3 linked regions of the Methyloterricola oryzae genome follow. The protein of the gene in region 3 interacts with the protein of the main gene of each other region in a pairwise test. Links are inferred from orthologs where the notes say so. Each region holds a gene or a part of one and is shown on either strand. Other genes may lie near its edges.

Region 1 (2,908 bases), on a different replicon or contig from region 3:
GACATGAAGGCGGATTACGGTATCGCCCTGGATGGCGATGGTGACCGGCTCATCATGGTCGATCATCGCGGCGAGATCGTGGACGGCGATGAACTGCTGTACATCATCGCCCGCTCACGCCTGGAGACGTCCGGTCTGCGCGGCCCCGTGGTCGGAACGCTGATGACCAACCTGGGCATGGAGCATGCATTGCAGCGCCTGGGCGTCGGTTTTCTACGCGCCGCGGTGGGCGACCGCTATGTGATGGAACTAATGCTGCAGAACGACAGTCTTCTGGGAGGCGAGGGTTCTGGCCATATCATCTGCCGCGATCGCACCAGCACCGGTGACGGCATCGTCTCGGCCCTTCAGGTGCTCGCCGAGATGTGGCGAACCGGGCAGACGTTGCACGAATTGAAGCAGGGTATGGAGAAATATCCACAGACCCTCATCAATGTGAAGATCAAGGAGCGCGTCAAGCTGGAAAGCATACCGGCGGTGCAGCAGGTCAAGGAGGAGGTGGAGCGGGAACTGGGGCAATCGGGACGGGTGCTGCTGCGGCCTTCCGGCACCGAACCCCTGATCCGGGTCATGGTGGAGGGACGTGACGCGTCGCAGGTGGAAAACCTGGCCCAGCGTATCGCCGGCGTGGTGGCCGAGTCCCTGGCAGCGTGACGGCCCGGAAGACTCAAGATATCCTTTCGCACTTGAAGGAAGCGCGGATTAACGCCGGCGGGATGGTTCGATAAATGAGAATTTTGCATACAATGCTACGCGTGGGAAATCTGGATCGTTCCATTGCGTTTTATACCGATGTGCTCGGTATGCGCCTTTTGCGTCGTGAGGATTATCCGGAGGGTTCCTTTACCTTGGCTTTTGTGGGGTATCAGGGCGAAAGGGAAGGCACGGTGTTGGAATTGACCCATAATTGGGACACGGACCATTACGACCTGGGTAGTGGTTTTGGCCATATCGCCGTCGAGGTCGAGAATGCGCAGGCGGCCTGCGAAAAGGTGAGGCAACTCGGGGGAAAGGTGGTGCGTGAAGCCGGTCCCATGAAGCATGGCAGGACGGTGATTGCCTTTGTGGAGGATCCGGACGGATACAAGATAGAATTCATCGAAAAAGGAACCCAAGGAGTGGATTGAATACGCGCCCTGTAAGGCCTCTATCGCGAAAAACTGTTTTTTATTCAGAGCCTGAGTCCGGCCCGAGAGCAAGTGGCGGATTGCGGTATTATCTGTTCTAATTTGATTTGGATTCGCTGGCCATGGGAGCCGGCGCAATAAGAATAAGGAGAAAGAGGATGTCAAAAGGGCAAAACTTGCAAGATCCATTTTTGAATGCGTTAAGAAAAGAACACGTGCCGGTTTCCATTTATCTCGTGAATGGCATCAAGCTGCAGGGAAAGATCGATTCTTTCGACCAGTACGTGATCATGCTGAAGAACACCGTCAGCCAGATGGTTTATAAGCATGCCATCTCCACCATCGTCCCCGCGCGGCAGGTGAGGGTACCTCACATGTCTGAAGGCGCCGAGGGCGAGGAATAGCCCCATCCGTCCAACCCGCATCCATCCGCCGTTCGGGTCATCGCGCGGGAATGGCAGGTCCGCTTACGCGGCAGTCCCCGCCCGTGCCATGACCAGCTTCGAGCCGATCCGCAAAGTGTTTGTCCCGCTTGGCGCGTTAGCATGCAGTAGCACGCTGAGGAGCCGTCGCGCCAAGGGGCGCCACCCCCTTGTTTGACAGGCCGCAAACCGGCGAACGCGCCGTCCTGGTTCACCTGGAAACCCGGGGCGATGGGGAAGACTTGCTGGAACTCAAGGAACTGGCCCGATCCGCCGGAGCGGAAACAGTCGGCGTAGTGACTGGCAAGCGGCAGATCCCCGACGCACGCTACTTCATAGGCAGCGGCAAGTTGGAGGAATTGGCTCTGACCGTGGCCGCAACGGGTGCTGAACTGGTTCTGTTCAACCATATGCTCTCCCCGAGCCAGGAGCGCAATCTGGAGAAGGCGCTCAATGTCCGGGTCGTGGACCGCACCGGCTTGATTTTGGACATCTTCGCCCAGCGGGCGCAGTCCTTCGAGGGCAAACTGCAGGTGGAACTGGCGCAGTTGCGTCATCTCTCCACCCGATTAGTTAGAGGCTGGACCCACCTGGAGCGGCAGAAGGGCGGCATCGGACTGCGTGGTCCCGGCGAGACCCAGCTGGAGACGGACAAGCGCCTGCTTGGCCACCGGATCAAGGTCATCCAGAAGCGGCTGGAGAAAGTGGCGCAGCAGCGCAATCAGGGGCGCAATGCCAGACGCCGGGCGGAAGTACCTGTGATCGCCCTGGTCGGCTATACCAATGCCGGCAAGTCGACCCTGTTCAACTGCCTGACCCGCGCCGAGGTCTATGCGGCCGACCAGTTGTTCGCGACCCTGGATCCGACCTTGCGCCGGCACCAATTGGACAACCGGCAGGTGATCATCCTGGCGGATACCGTGGGCTTCATCCGGCATCTGCCCCATGAATTGGTCGCGGCCTTCCGCTCCACCCTGAGCGAAGCCAGCGATGCGGACCTGCTGCTGCATGTCATTGACGTCAACGACGAGCGCATGGAGGACACCATCGCCGAGGTCGATGAGGTGCTGGACCAGATCGGCGCTTCCGATGTTCCGCAGATCAAGCTGTTCAACAAGATCGACCTCAAGGAGGAGCCCGAGCCGCGCTTCGAGCGGGACGAATCGGGCGCAGTCGACCGCATCTGGCTGTCCGCCCGTGAAGGGCTGGGCCTGGAACTGCTGGACCAGGCGTTGGCCGAACGCTTTTCCGGCGCGCCGCTGCGGATGGAACTCAGATTGAGGGCCGACCAGGGAGCGTTGCGGGCGCGCCTTTACACCGTGGCCCGGGTTTTGCGGGATGAGCCAGGCGAGGATGGGT
Region 2 (2,781 bases), on a different replicon or contig from region 3:
GGCCACCGTCAAGACCACCTGCACCGGTGTTGAAATGTTCCGCAAGCTGCTGGACGAAGGTCAGGCTGGCGACAACGTGGGCGTGCTGCTGCGCGGCACCAAGCGTGAGGACGTGGAGCGCGGTCAGGTATTGGCGAAGCCGGGTTCCATCACCCCGCACACCCATTTCGAAGCGGAAATCTACGTGCTGTCCAAGGAAGAAGGCGGTCGTCACACGCCGTTCTTCAATGGCTACCGCCCGCAGTTCTACTTCCGCACCACCGACGTGACCGGTTCGGTTGAGTTGCCGGAAGGCGTGGAGATGGTGATGCCGGGCGACAACATCAAGATCACGGTGAAGCTGATCGCGCCCATCGCCATGGAAGAAGGTCTGCGTTTCGCGGTTCGCGAAGGTGGTCGCACCGTAGGTGCCGGCGTCGTTTCCAAGGTTATCGAGTAATCGGTCTAAGAGTTGCTCCGGCCGGATCCAAGCGGCCGGAGTAGCGGTTCCATTGCGAAGGTTTTTACAGGTCAGTAGCTCAATTGGTAGAGCAGCGGTCTCCAAAACCGCAGGTTGGGGGTTCGAGCCCCTCCTGGCCTGCCATCTTTCGGCAGTCAAAGTAGTCCCCCCGTAGGTTACCTTTCAGAGAGCACTCATGGCAGCTCAAGCAGAACCCAGTGCATCGGCCTTTGATACCGCAAAGCTGGTCCTTGCAGTCGGTGTCATCATCGCCGGCATTGTCGGCTTTTACTATTTCTCGGCGCACGCTCTGCTCTATCGGGTCCTGGGTATGCTCGGCGTGGCCGGGGTTGCGATTGCGTTGATTTATAACACCGCCATGGGCGGCACCATCTGGGAATTTCTCAAGGAATCGCGGATGGAAGTGCGCAAGGTCATCTGGCCGACGCGTCAGGAGACGGTTCAGGCCACCCTCGTGGTAGTTGCCCTGGTGTTCCTGGTGGGTTTGATTCTGTGGTTGCTGGACATGTTCCTGTTCTGGGGTATTAGCTCCATGACCGGCCAGAAGGTGTGAGATGGCATTGCGCTGGTATGTCATCCACGCTTACTCGAATTTCGAGAACCAGGTCAAGAAGGCTCTGGAAGAGCGCATAAAGCGCGACGGCCTCGAGCATTACTTCGGCAAGGTTCTGGTGCCCACCGAGGAAGTGGTGGAAATGCGCCAGGGCCAGCAACGGAAGAGTGAGCGCAAATTCTTTCCCGGTTATGTGCTGGTTCAGATGGAGTTGAACGACGAAACCTGGCATCTGGTAAAGGACGTTCCGAGGGTGCTTGGATTTATTGGCGGCACCTCGGATAAGCCGGCTCCCATTACCGATGCGGAAGCCGAGGCCATCCTGAATCGGGTCGAGGCGGGCGTCAACAAGCCGCGTCCCAAGATTCTGTTCGAGGCGGGCGAGGTGGTGCGAGTCGTGGAAGGGCCGTTCAAGGACTTCAACGGCGTCGTAGAGGAGGTCAATTACGAAAAGAGCCGGCTGCGCGTCTCCGTGCTCATTTTCGGGCGCTCGACCCCGGTCGAGCTGGATTTCGGTCAGGTCGAAAAGGCCTGACCCCCGGCTTTAGTAGCCGGTTTTTTGTCCCGCCCGAAGGGGCTGGACGCCACTAACGGGGAGCTTGTCGCCGCAAGCGCTATACCCACTGGAGTCATTCAATGGCAAAAAAAATCACCGCGTACATCAAACTGCAAGTCAAGGCAGGTGAGGCCAATCCGAGTCCTCCTGTCGGCCCCGCGCTCGGTCAGCGCGGCGTCAACATCATGGAGTTCTGCAAGGCCTTCAACGCCCAGACCCAGAATGTCGAGAAAGGTCTGCCGCTGCCGGTGGTCATCACCGTGTACAGCGACCGCAGCTTCACCTTCATCACCAAGACCCCTCCAGCCTCCGTACTGCTGAAGAAAGCCACGGGCCTGAAGAGCGGCAGCGCGACCCCCAACACCAATAAGGTGGGCAAGGTCACGCGCGAGCAACTGGCGGAAATCGCTCAGGCGAAAATGCCGGACCTGACCGCTGCCGACATGGATGCGGCCATCCGCACCATCGCGGGCAGCGCGCGCAGCATGGGCCTTGAAGTGGAGGGTGTGTAATGGCCAAAGTTACCAAGCGTTTGAAGGCAATCAAGGAAAAGCTCGAGCCGGGTAAGGTATACCAGGCCGAGGAGGCTTTTACCCTGTTGAAGTCCATGTCCAAAGTCAAGTTCGTCGAGTCCATCGACGTGGCGGTGAATCTGGGTGTGGACCCGAGAAAGTCCGACCAGGCCGTGCGTGGCGCAACCGTGCTGCCCCGTGGCACCGGCAAGTCCGTGCGCGTGGCGGTGTTCAGCCAGGGTGCCAATGCCGAGGCCGCTCTGGCCGCCGGCGCCGATATCGTCGGGATGGATGACCTGGCTGCCCAGGTGAAGGCCGGCGAAATGAATTTCGACGTGGTGATCGCCTCTCCCGACGCCATGCGCGTCGTCGGTCAGTTGGGCCAGATCCTGGGTCCCCGCGGCCTGATGCCGAACCCCAAGGTTGGCACCGTGACGCCGGATGTGGCCACCGCCGTGAAGAATGCCAAAGCCGGTCAGGTACGCTACCGTACCGACAAGAAGGGCATCATCCATTGCACCATCGGTAAAGCCAGCTTCGAAGAGGCTGCCTTGAAGGAAAATCTTGAAGCGTTGCTGGTCGATCTGAAGAAGCTCAAGCCCAGCGCCTCCAAGGGCATCTATCTGAAGAAGATCACGGTCTCGTCCACCATGGGCCCAGGCTTGCCCGTGGATCAGGCCAATCTCGCGATTTAATTGAA
Region 3 (8,184 bases):
TGAGGCCAAGCCTGCCGGACGCCGCCCTGATCAATCCCCGTCTCAGAGCTTGTGAAAAATCGTAGCGAGCGGCCCAAGGGCAAGGAGCGCGGAGCACCGGAACCGCAGTGTATGTGGGGTACATGTGGATTCCGAGCACCGCGCGATGCAGCAATCGGGACGCGCAGCAGATTCTTTCACAACCGCTCAGTCGACCTCGTCGGTGGCGACTTGTCCCGTCAGCCGGCGCTTCATGTGTGCCCAGGACATCCCCAAGGCCAGCACCACGGCGATGACCAGCAACACCAGGTGGGTGAAAGCCGGCACCGACTCGGGGGTGAACACGTCCATCTCCGAGAGGAACCAGATGAACCCGCCGCAGATGGCCAGGGTCAGCGTGACGCCGAGCAGGCCCAGGGAATTGCGGGTCGCGTTGAAGAAAACGATCCAGGCGGTAAGAAGCAACACGCCGGCCATGAACTTGAGCGCATCGGAATTCCAGATGCCTTGGGCAACCGGTGTTTTCAGCGAGCTGGCGACCCAGTGGTAATAAGAATACCCTTCCGGGTTGTAGGTTGCGTACACCACGAAGAGGGCGGCGAGAAAGCGTAGGAACAGCCCTAGCCAGTTGAAGCCATCGTTGTTCATGTCAAGGTACCTCGTCGTGCTTATTCTTGGAGGCCTGTGGCATAGGTGTGCCAGGTTCTGGACTTATCGCCATAGACCAGGAAAAAGGGGTTCAGAATCGATTCTTTGGTGTTGTACTGGAGGCGCCGGCCCGCCAGGTCGGTCACGGCCCCGCCAGCGGCTTCAACGACGCACTGTGCGGCAGCGGTATCCCATTCGGAGGTCAGGCCGATGCGGGGATACAGGTCGGCTTCCCCTTCGGCCACCCAGCACAGTTTGAGCGAACTGCCGATGGATTTCAGGTCGTACTCGCCGAGGCGGCCGAGCAGCGTGGCGAGGCCCTCGGTCTGGTGTGAGCGGCTGCCCACTACCGCCAGGCGGGCGGGGGCCCGGTCGCGCACATAGATTTGCTGCGGATCGCCGCCGCCGACCCGCTTGAAGGCGCCACACCCCTCGGAAGCGAAATAGCACACGTCCATGGCCGGCGCATAGACCACGCCCAAAACCGGTAGGTGCTGATGGATCAGCGCCACGTTGACCGTGAATTCCCCGTTACGTTTGACGAATTCTTTGGTGCCGTCCAAGGGGTCGATCAGCCAATAGGTTTCCCAGGCGCTGCGGGCCGCGAAGGGTAGGTCGGCGGATTCTTCGGAGAGCACCGGATACACCGTGCTCAGTTTCTGTAAACCCTCGCTCAGGCAGTGGTGCGACGCCAGGTCCGCGGCGGTCAGCGGCGAATCGTCCTGCTTGAAGCCAACACGGAAATCGGAATTATAGATTTCGAGAATGCGACGCCCGGCTTCCAACGAGAGGGCGATGACTGGCTCCAAAAAACGGGAAGGCTCCTTCATAATGGGCATGGACAGGGTTCCTTTGCTGCTGCTCACGGGTGTTAATGCGCGCCACCGATACCGGAATGGAGGAGGAATATTAACCCATGATTGTATGGGATGACATTGATACCGTGTTTCTCGACATGGACGGCACGCTGCTGGATCTCAACTTCGACAACCATTTCTGGCAGGAATACATACCCGCCAAGTATGCCGAGCGCATGGGCATGGAACTCAGCGCCGCGCGGCAGGAACTGGGGCCGAAGTTTCGAGCCATGGAAGGGCGGCTCGAGTGGTATTGTCTCGATTACTGGAGCGAGCAGCTTCAATTGGACGTGGCAGGGCTCAAGCAGGAGATCGCCGGCTTGATTGCGGTGCTGCCCCATGTGCCTGAGTTTCTCGAGGCGGCGCGCAACAGCGGCAGGCGGCTGATTTTGGCGACCAACGCGCACCCCAAAAGCCTGGGGCTGAAGATGGAAAGAACCTGTCTTAACCGCTTCTTTGACGCCATCGTGAGTTCCCACGCCTTGGGTTTTCCCAAGGAACAGCCGGAATTCTGGCCGCGCCTCGCGGGCCAGGAACCGTTCGATCCCGCCCGGACCTTGCTGGTGGACGACAGTCTGCCGGTGCTGCGAGCAGCCAGGGTTCATGGCGTCGCCCACCTGGTGGCGGTGCGCAAGCACGATAGCCAGCGGCCCAGCCGAGACATCCGGGAGTTCTGTAGCATCGAGGACTTCAGCGAACTCATGCCCGGGCTCACGGCGGCGCGGGTCTTGAATTTTTGCGGGGATTAAGCTCAAATTGCCCCATTGCCGTCAGCGTCCTCCCATTGTGGGCCGCACACGTCCCTTTGCCCGCCGCAACCCATCAACAACCCGGAGATTTCCAGTGAGCGAGAAGATTCTGCATCTGAATGATGACGACTTTGAAGATAAGGTACTCAAAGCCGATGGTCCCGTATTGGTGGATTACTGGGCAGAGTGGTGCGGTCCCTGCAAGATGATTGCTCCGGTGCTGGAGGAGATTGCCAACGACTATGACGGCAAACTGACCATCGCCAAGATCAATATCGATGACAACCCGTCTACGCCGCAGCGTTATGGGGTGCGGGGCATACCGACGCTGATGCTGTTCAAGAATGGCGAAGTGGAGGCCACCAAGGTGGGCGCACTCTCCAAATCGCAGCTGGCGGCTTTCCTCGACAGCAATCTCGCTTGAGGCGGATGCGGCCCGTCTCGTCGCGGTTTCTGGACGGGCCCAATTACCTGTGCTATTTTTTCGCCAGAACTAAAGAAACTTCCTCTTAAGTCCGTGCCGGTTCCGGCGCTCCCCCTCTGATAGTTCTTGGACTCGACGCCTGCTCGCTCGAGTAACTCAATTCCAGCAACTGTTTCCTGAAAACCCGCATCCTCATTCTTAACCTATGAACCTTACCGACCTGAAGCGCAAGCCTGTTTCCGAACTGATCGAAATCGCCGAGTCCTTGGATATCGAAGGCGTGGCCCGAACCCGCAAACAGGACCTGATCTTTTCCATACTCAAGAAGCAGTCGAAGGGCGGCGAGGACATCTACGGCGACGGGGTGCTGGAAATATTGCAGGACGGATTCGGCTTCCTTAGGTCGACGGACAGTTCCTATCTGGCGGGCCCCGATGACATCTATGTGTCTCCCAGCCAGATACGCCGCTTCAGTCTGCGCACAGGCGACACGATTTCCGGCAAGATCAGGCCCCCTAAGGAGAGCGAACGCTATTTCGCCATGCTCAAGGTGGAGCAGATCAACTACGAACCGCCTGAAAACGCCAAGCACAAAGTCCTCTTCTCCAATCTCACGCCACTCTTTCCCAAGTCCCGCTTCGTCCTGGAGCTCGGCAACGGCACTACCGAAGACCTGACCGCACGCGTCATCGACCTCATCGCCCCTATCGGCAAGGGTCAGCGTGGTCTTATCGTGTCGCCGCCCAAGGCGGGAAAGACCATGATCCTGCAGAACCTGGCGCATTCCATCGCGGAGCAGAACCCGGAGTGCTATCTGATCGTGCTGCTCATCGACGAGCGCCCGGAAGAAGTAACGGAAATGCAGCGCAGCGTGAAGGGCGAAGTGGTGTCCTCCACCTTCGACGAACCGCCCGCCCGCCATGTGCAGGTGGCGGAAATGGTCATCGAGAAGGCCAAGCGCCTGGTGGAGCACAAGCGCGACGTGGTGATCCTGCTGGATTCCATCACCCGCCTGGCCCGCGCCTACAACACGGTGGTGCCCTCGTCCGGCAAGGTGCTCACCGGCGGTGTCGACGCCAACGCCCTGGAGCGGCCCAAACGCTTCTTCGGCGCGGCCCGCAACATCGAGGAAGGCGGCAGCCTGACCATTATCGCCACGTCCCTGATCGATACCGGCTCGCGCATGGACGAAGTGATCTACGAGGAATTCAAGGGCACCGGCAACATGGAACTGCATCTGGAGCGCAAGATTGCCGAGAAGCGCATCTATCCAGCCATCAACATCAACCGTTCCGGCACGCGCCGGGAAGAGTATCTGGTACCGCAGGAAGAACTGCAGAAATGCTGGATCCTGCGCAAGATCCTGCAACCCATGGACGAGATGGCGGCCAGCGAGTTCCTGCTGGGCAAGCTCAAGGACACCAAGACCAACGGCGAGTTTTTCGACTCCATGAAGCGCTGAGGCCGCGCTCAGGAAATCGTGGCGGAGGTTTCGGCGACGGCGGGCTTGCCGTTGCTGACAAGCAGCAGCAGGGAGGCTTCGTTGGCTGGCAGGGGCTTGCTGAAGTAGTTGCCCTGAATGTGGCGGCAGCCATTGTTGCGCAGGTATTCCGCCTGCTCCCGGGTTTCCACGCCCTCCGCCAGCAATTCCAGGTTCAGGCTCTTGCCCACGGCGATGATGGCCGTGGTGATGGCCACGTCTTCCGGGTTGTCCGGGATGCCGTCGATGAAGCTGCGGTCGATCTTCAGGGTGGCGATGGGAAAGCGCTTGAGGTAGCTCATGGACGAATAGCCGGTTCCGAAATCGTCGATCGAGAAGCGGATGCCCATGGCGCGCAGGCGCATCAGCTTGCGCATATTGGCGCCGGAACCGTCCATAAGCGTGCTTTCGGTGAGTTCCAGTTCCAAAAGGCGCGGGTCCATGCCGGTTTCCAGCACAATCTGCAGCACTTTCTCCGCCACGGTGTCGTCCTTGAACTGACGCCCCGAGATATTCACGCCCAGCACAAAAGGCACCGCGCATTCTGCCTGCCAGATTGCGGCCTGGGCGCAGGCGGTGCGCAGCACCCACTCCCCCAACGGCACGATGAGACCGCTGTCTTCCGCGATGGGAATGAATTCGGAAGGGCTCACTGTACCCAGTTCCGGATGGCTCCAGCGCAGCAGGGCCTCCATCCCGGTGATGCGGCCGGACTCCAGATCGAACTGCGGCTGGTAATAGAGGACAAACTCGCTGCGCTCTAGCGCGCGCCGCAAATTGTTCTCCAGGGTCAGCCGATTGAGCGCGCGCCCTTTCATTTCCGGTTGGAAGAACTGGAAGGTGTTCTTGCCGCGTTCCTTGGCCGAGTACATGGCCGTATCCGCGTTCTTCAGCAGGGTACCGGCCTCGGTGGCGTCATCGGGACAGAAGCTGATGCCGATGCTGGCACCGACGAAGATCTGGTGCTGATCCAGGGTGAAGCAGGTGGAAAATGCCTGGATGATCTTTTCGGCGACGGCCATGCAATCTTCCGGGTGTTCCACCTTTTCCAGAATCACCGCGAACTCGTCGCCGCCGATACGGAAGATGTAGTCGCCGCTGCGCAGCAGCGCCTTCAGTCGTCCGCCCACATCCTGCAGGAGCAGGTCGCCGACCGCGTGGCCTAGGGTGTCATTGATGATTTTGAAGTTGTCCAGATCGATGAACATCAGCGCCGTGCGTTCGGCGAAGGAATTCGCGCCGCCGATGATGTGCGCCAGGCGCTCGTTGAAATAATGCCGGTTGGGCAGTCCGGTCACCGTGTCGTAGTAGGCCAGGCGGTCCAGATGCTCCTCGGCGCGGCGGCGCTCCGACAGTTCCTCGCGCAGGCTGCGATCGCGGTGCTGGATCTGCTCCAGCATGTCATTGAAGCAGTGGGCCAGGGAACCCACTTCGTCGCTGCTATGCACTTCCGAGCGCAGCGAGTAATCCTTGTGCCGCGAAACCTTGCGCATCAGGTCTGTCAGATTGAGCAAGGGGGCGGTGATAGCCGTCTTTAGTCGCTGCAGCACCAGAAAGGCCAGCAGCAGAGCGATGCTGGCCGAAAACGCGATAATGCTGAGATAACGCGGGAGTGTGCGGTAGAGGTCGTGAGGGTCGGCCTCGATCAGCAGGTCGCCGATTTTCTCGTCGCGCACCTGAATGTCCTGCCAGAACTCGAGGGCAGATGGAAACAAGGAGGGTGGGTGCGTCGTTACCACGGCGCCTTCCGCCGGAGCCGCAAGATTGGCATCCCGCGCATAGGACGCGAAGGGTTTGTGGTCCGGCAGGTATATCACGGCGCGGGTTACGGCGGGCGAGGCCTGCAGGGCCGAAAGGATCTCGGTGGCTTCATCGCGGTCCTGGAACAGGACGGCAGCCGACGCATTGCTGGCGATCATGCGACCGTCGGCCATGAGATTTTCCAGCAAGGTTTCGCGCTGGTACCACAATTCATGCAGGGTCAGGAACACCAGCACCAGACCGAGGGCAAACCCGGTGGTAGCCATGTTGATGAACTGGAGTTTGGTCTCGATGGACAGATTCTTGAAGCGTGACCGGATCATCGTGAACCCTAGTAGACGCGCTTGGCCAGACGCAAGAGCCTGGAGCTGATGTCGAGCCGGGCGGCGCGGGCTGCCGTCATGTTGACGTCAAAGGAAACCCGTTCATCCTCCATTTGCATCTCGATCATGACGCCACGGTCCAGGAAGCCCGGGGCGTCGCTGACAGTAAGCGCCCCCTTTTCGCGGGAGAGTTGGACCCAGCGCGGAAGGCTATCGGCCTCCGAATCCGCGATGAAAACGATCTGGCACTGCGCGCCCATTTCAGGAGCTTTCGGATGATCCACCTGCAAGCGTAGCCCCCCCGTGACTTTCTGACTCAGCTTATCGAATTCGCCTTCGAAGGTCTCCTCGGCGGCTACGCACAGGTGCAGCAACCCATCTGAGGGCTTTGGCCAGTCGATGAATTTGGCGAAGTTATAGATGAACGCGGCCTTCAAGGCGTATTCCGACACGTCAGTTTGAGCCTGCGCCGCCCCTGCCAGCAGCATGCCCATGAAGCCGCACAGGCGTATGGCTCGCGCCAGTTTCAGCGGGGTGGGGCCTGCCGCCCAAGTCAAAATGACCACCGGACCGTGGCAAGGAAGTCCCGTTCCAGGTAGGTGGGCGTGACCGCGAACGAACGTGTCCATTCGCGATGGTATTCGCTGCTGAGGTTGCGCCCCATCAGGGACAGTTCGAGCTGGCTCAATGGCTTCCAGGTGAGTTGCGCATCCAGCGTGAAGTAAGCCCCCAGGTTCTGGGTCGGCGTTTCCCCCACGTAGCGCAGGGCCATATCGAAGCGGGTATTGCCCGGCAGAGACAGGGACGAGCTCAGGAAGAACTGGTTATTTGGATTGTTGCCTTCGTCGGCGGCGGCCTCGGTATAGCCGCTGCCCGGCTTGACCTTGAGGGACATGTATTGATAGGTGTATCCGCCCTGCAGACGCCATGTATCCATGGGGCTCCAGCTCACGCTGAGTTCGGCGCCATAGGTGTGGCCGTACAGGAGGTTGCCGAAGGTCAGGGGGCAGTTCACGTAGCCGGCAGCCGGAAGGGCGGAGCAGGGCAGGGGCTCTATGGACTCCAGGCTCTTGTAGTCGTTGTAGTAGATTGCCAAATCGGTTGCCAGGTCGCGCCGCCATTGGGCGCGGTAGCCCAGTTCGTAGGCGATCACTGATTCGGAATGGAACTGGCGGTTGCCCGTCAGTCTCAGCAGGGTCGGCAGGGGCGCGTCGGGCGGGCTCGGGGGCAGTGTCAGGGCGTTATATCGAAGATCCTGCTCGACCCAGGAAGGCATGCGCACCGCCCGAGAAACGGCTAGCCAGGCGCTGTTTTTGTTGTCGGGTGTCCATAACAGGCGGCCGGTGGGCTGGATTTGGTAGCCCACCAGGTTCCGGTGCTCTAACTTGCTTCCGAGGGTGAGCCTCAGCTGTTCGGGAATAAGCTTGATCTCATCCTGAAGAAATAGGCTGAAGAGATGATCGTTGCGCTCATCGGGCACCATCGCCGTGGTACTGCTCGGGGCGCTGTCCCCGTGCATGTAGCGGTAGCCTCCGCCCCAGGTGATGTGGTTCCAGTCACCCACAGAGAAATCGTGTTGCAGATCCACGTCCACGATATCAATCAGGAATCGTGAGCCTTGAACCGGATTGTGCCGGTTGTTCTGGTCGTAATAGAACTGCAAGGCGAGGCCGGAGTCCTCGGCGAGGCGGCGGTTCCAGCGCGACAGGAGATTGAAGCCGTCGCTGTGAATGTCGCCGGATTGCTGGCGGACATAAGGCGGTGCCGGGTAGTAGTCATTGATCGGAGCGCCGCCGTCACTGTTGTGGAACACATCACCCTGGACCGTCAAGCTGTCATCCGCCGACAAGCGGCTGTCGATGCGGAAGCCGCCGCGTCCGGAACGCCAGTCGTCGCCCGCGTCCTTGCCATTGGCATCCTTATAGGCGTCCCGGTCGAAATATTTGCCGTACACGCGATAGTC

What was found. Proteins that work in one complex are often made in the same cells at the same time.
Region 1: the proteins of rho (region 3) and hfq interact in binary tests that used the Escherichia coli proteins (3 or more experiments, as listed by UniProt). The link is inferred for Methyloterricola oryzae from one-to-one orthologs.
Region 2: the proteins of rho (region 3) and nusG interact in binary tests that used the Escherichia coli proteins (3 or more experiments, as listed by UniProt). The link is inferred for Methyloterricola oryzae from one-to-one orthologs.

Annotation. Positions count from the first base shown.
Region 1 is NZ_JYNS01000009.1:113,016-115,923, forward strand. It holds hfq (RNA chaperone Hfq), read left to right. Parts: upstream 1-1,285; coding sequence 1,286-1,531; downstream 1,532-2,908. Other genes in the region: glmM (phosphoglucosamine mutase), read left to right, coding at 1-654; gloA (lactoylglutathione lyase), read left to right, coding at 729-1,127; hflX (ribosome rescue GTPase HflX), read left to right, coding at 1,720-2,908. UniProt on the Escherichia coli protein: RNA chaperone that binds small regulatory RNA (sRNAs) and mRNAs to facilitate mRNA translational regulation in response to envelope stress, environmental stress and changes in metabolite concentrations.
Region 2 is NZ_JYNS01000006.1:73,339-76,119, reverse strand. It holds nusG (transcription termination/antitermination protein NusG), read left to right. Parts: upstream 1-1,014; coding sequence 1,015-1,548; downstream 1,549-2,781. Other genes in the region: rplA (50S ribosomal protein L1), read left to right, coding at 2,081-2,776; rplK (50S ribosomal protein L11), read left to right, coding at 1,650-2,081; secE (preprotein translocase subunit SecE), read left to right, coding at 636-1,013; tuf (elongation factor Tu), read left to right, coding at 1-439. UniProt on the Escherichia coli protein: Part of the processive rRNA transcription and antitermination complex (rrnTAC). The complex forms an RNA-chaperone ring around the RNA exit tunnel of RNA polymerase (RNAP).
Region 3 is NZ_JYNS01000002.1:47,964-56,147, forward strand. Bases 2,072-4,990 are described here. They hold rho (transcription termination factor Rho), read left to right. Parts: upstream 2,072-2,862; coding sequence 2,863-4,119; downstream 4,120-4,990. Other genes in these bases: yrfG (GMP/IMP nucleotidase), read left to right, coding at 2,072-2,233; trxA (thioredoxin TrxA), read left to right, coding at 2,328-2,657; EK23_RS04085 (putative bifunctional diguanylate cyclase/phosphodiesterase), read right to left, coding at 4,128-4,990. Outside these bases: EK23_RS04060 (DUF6524 family protein), read right to left, coding at 187-627; 3'(2'),5'-bisphosphate nucleotidase CysQ, read right to left, coding at 648-1,466; more of yrfG, read left to right, coding at 1,544-2,071; more of EK23_RS04085, read right to left, coding at 4,991-6,221; EK23_RS04090 (YfiR family protein), read right to left, coding at 6,230-6,778; EK23_RS04095 (TOL_0244 family TonB-dependent receptor), read right to left, coding at 6,775-8,184. UniProt on the Escherichia coli protein: Facilitates transcription termination by a mechanism that involves Rho binding to the nascent RNA, activation of Rho's RNA-dependent ATPase activity, and release of the mRNA from the DNA template.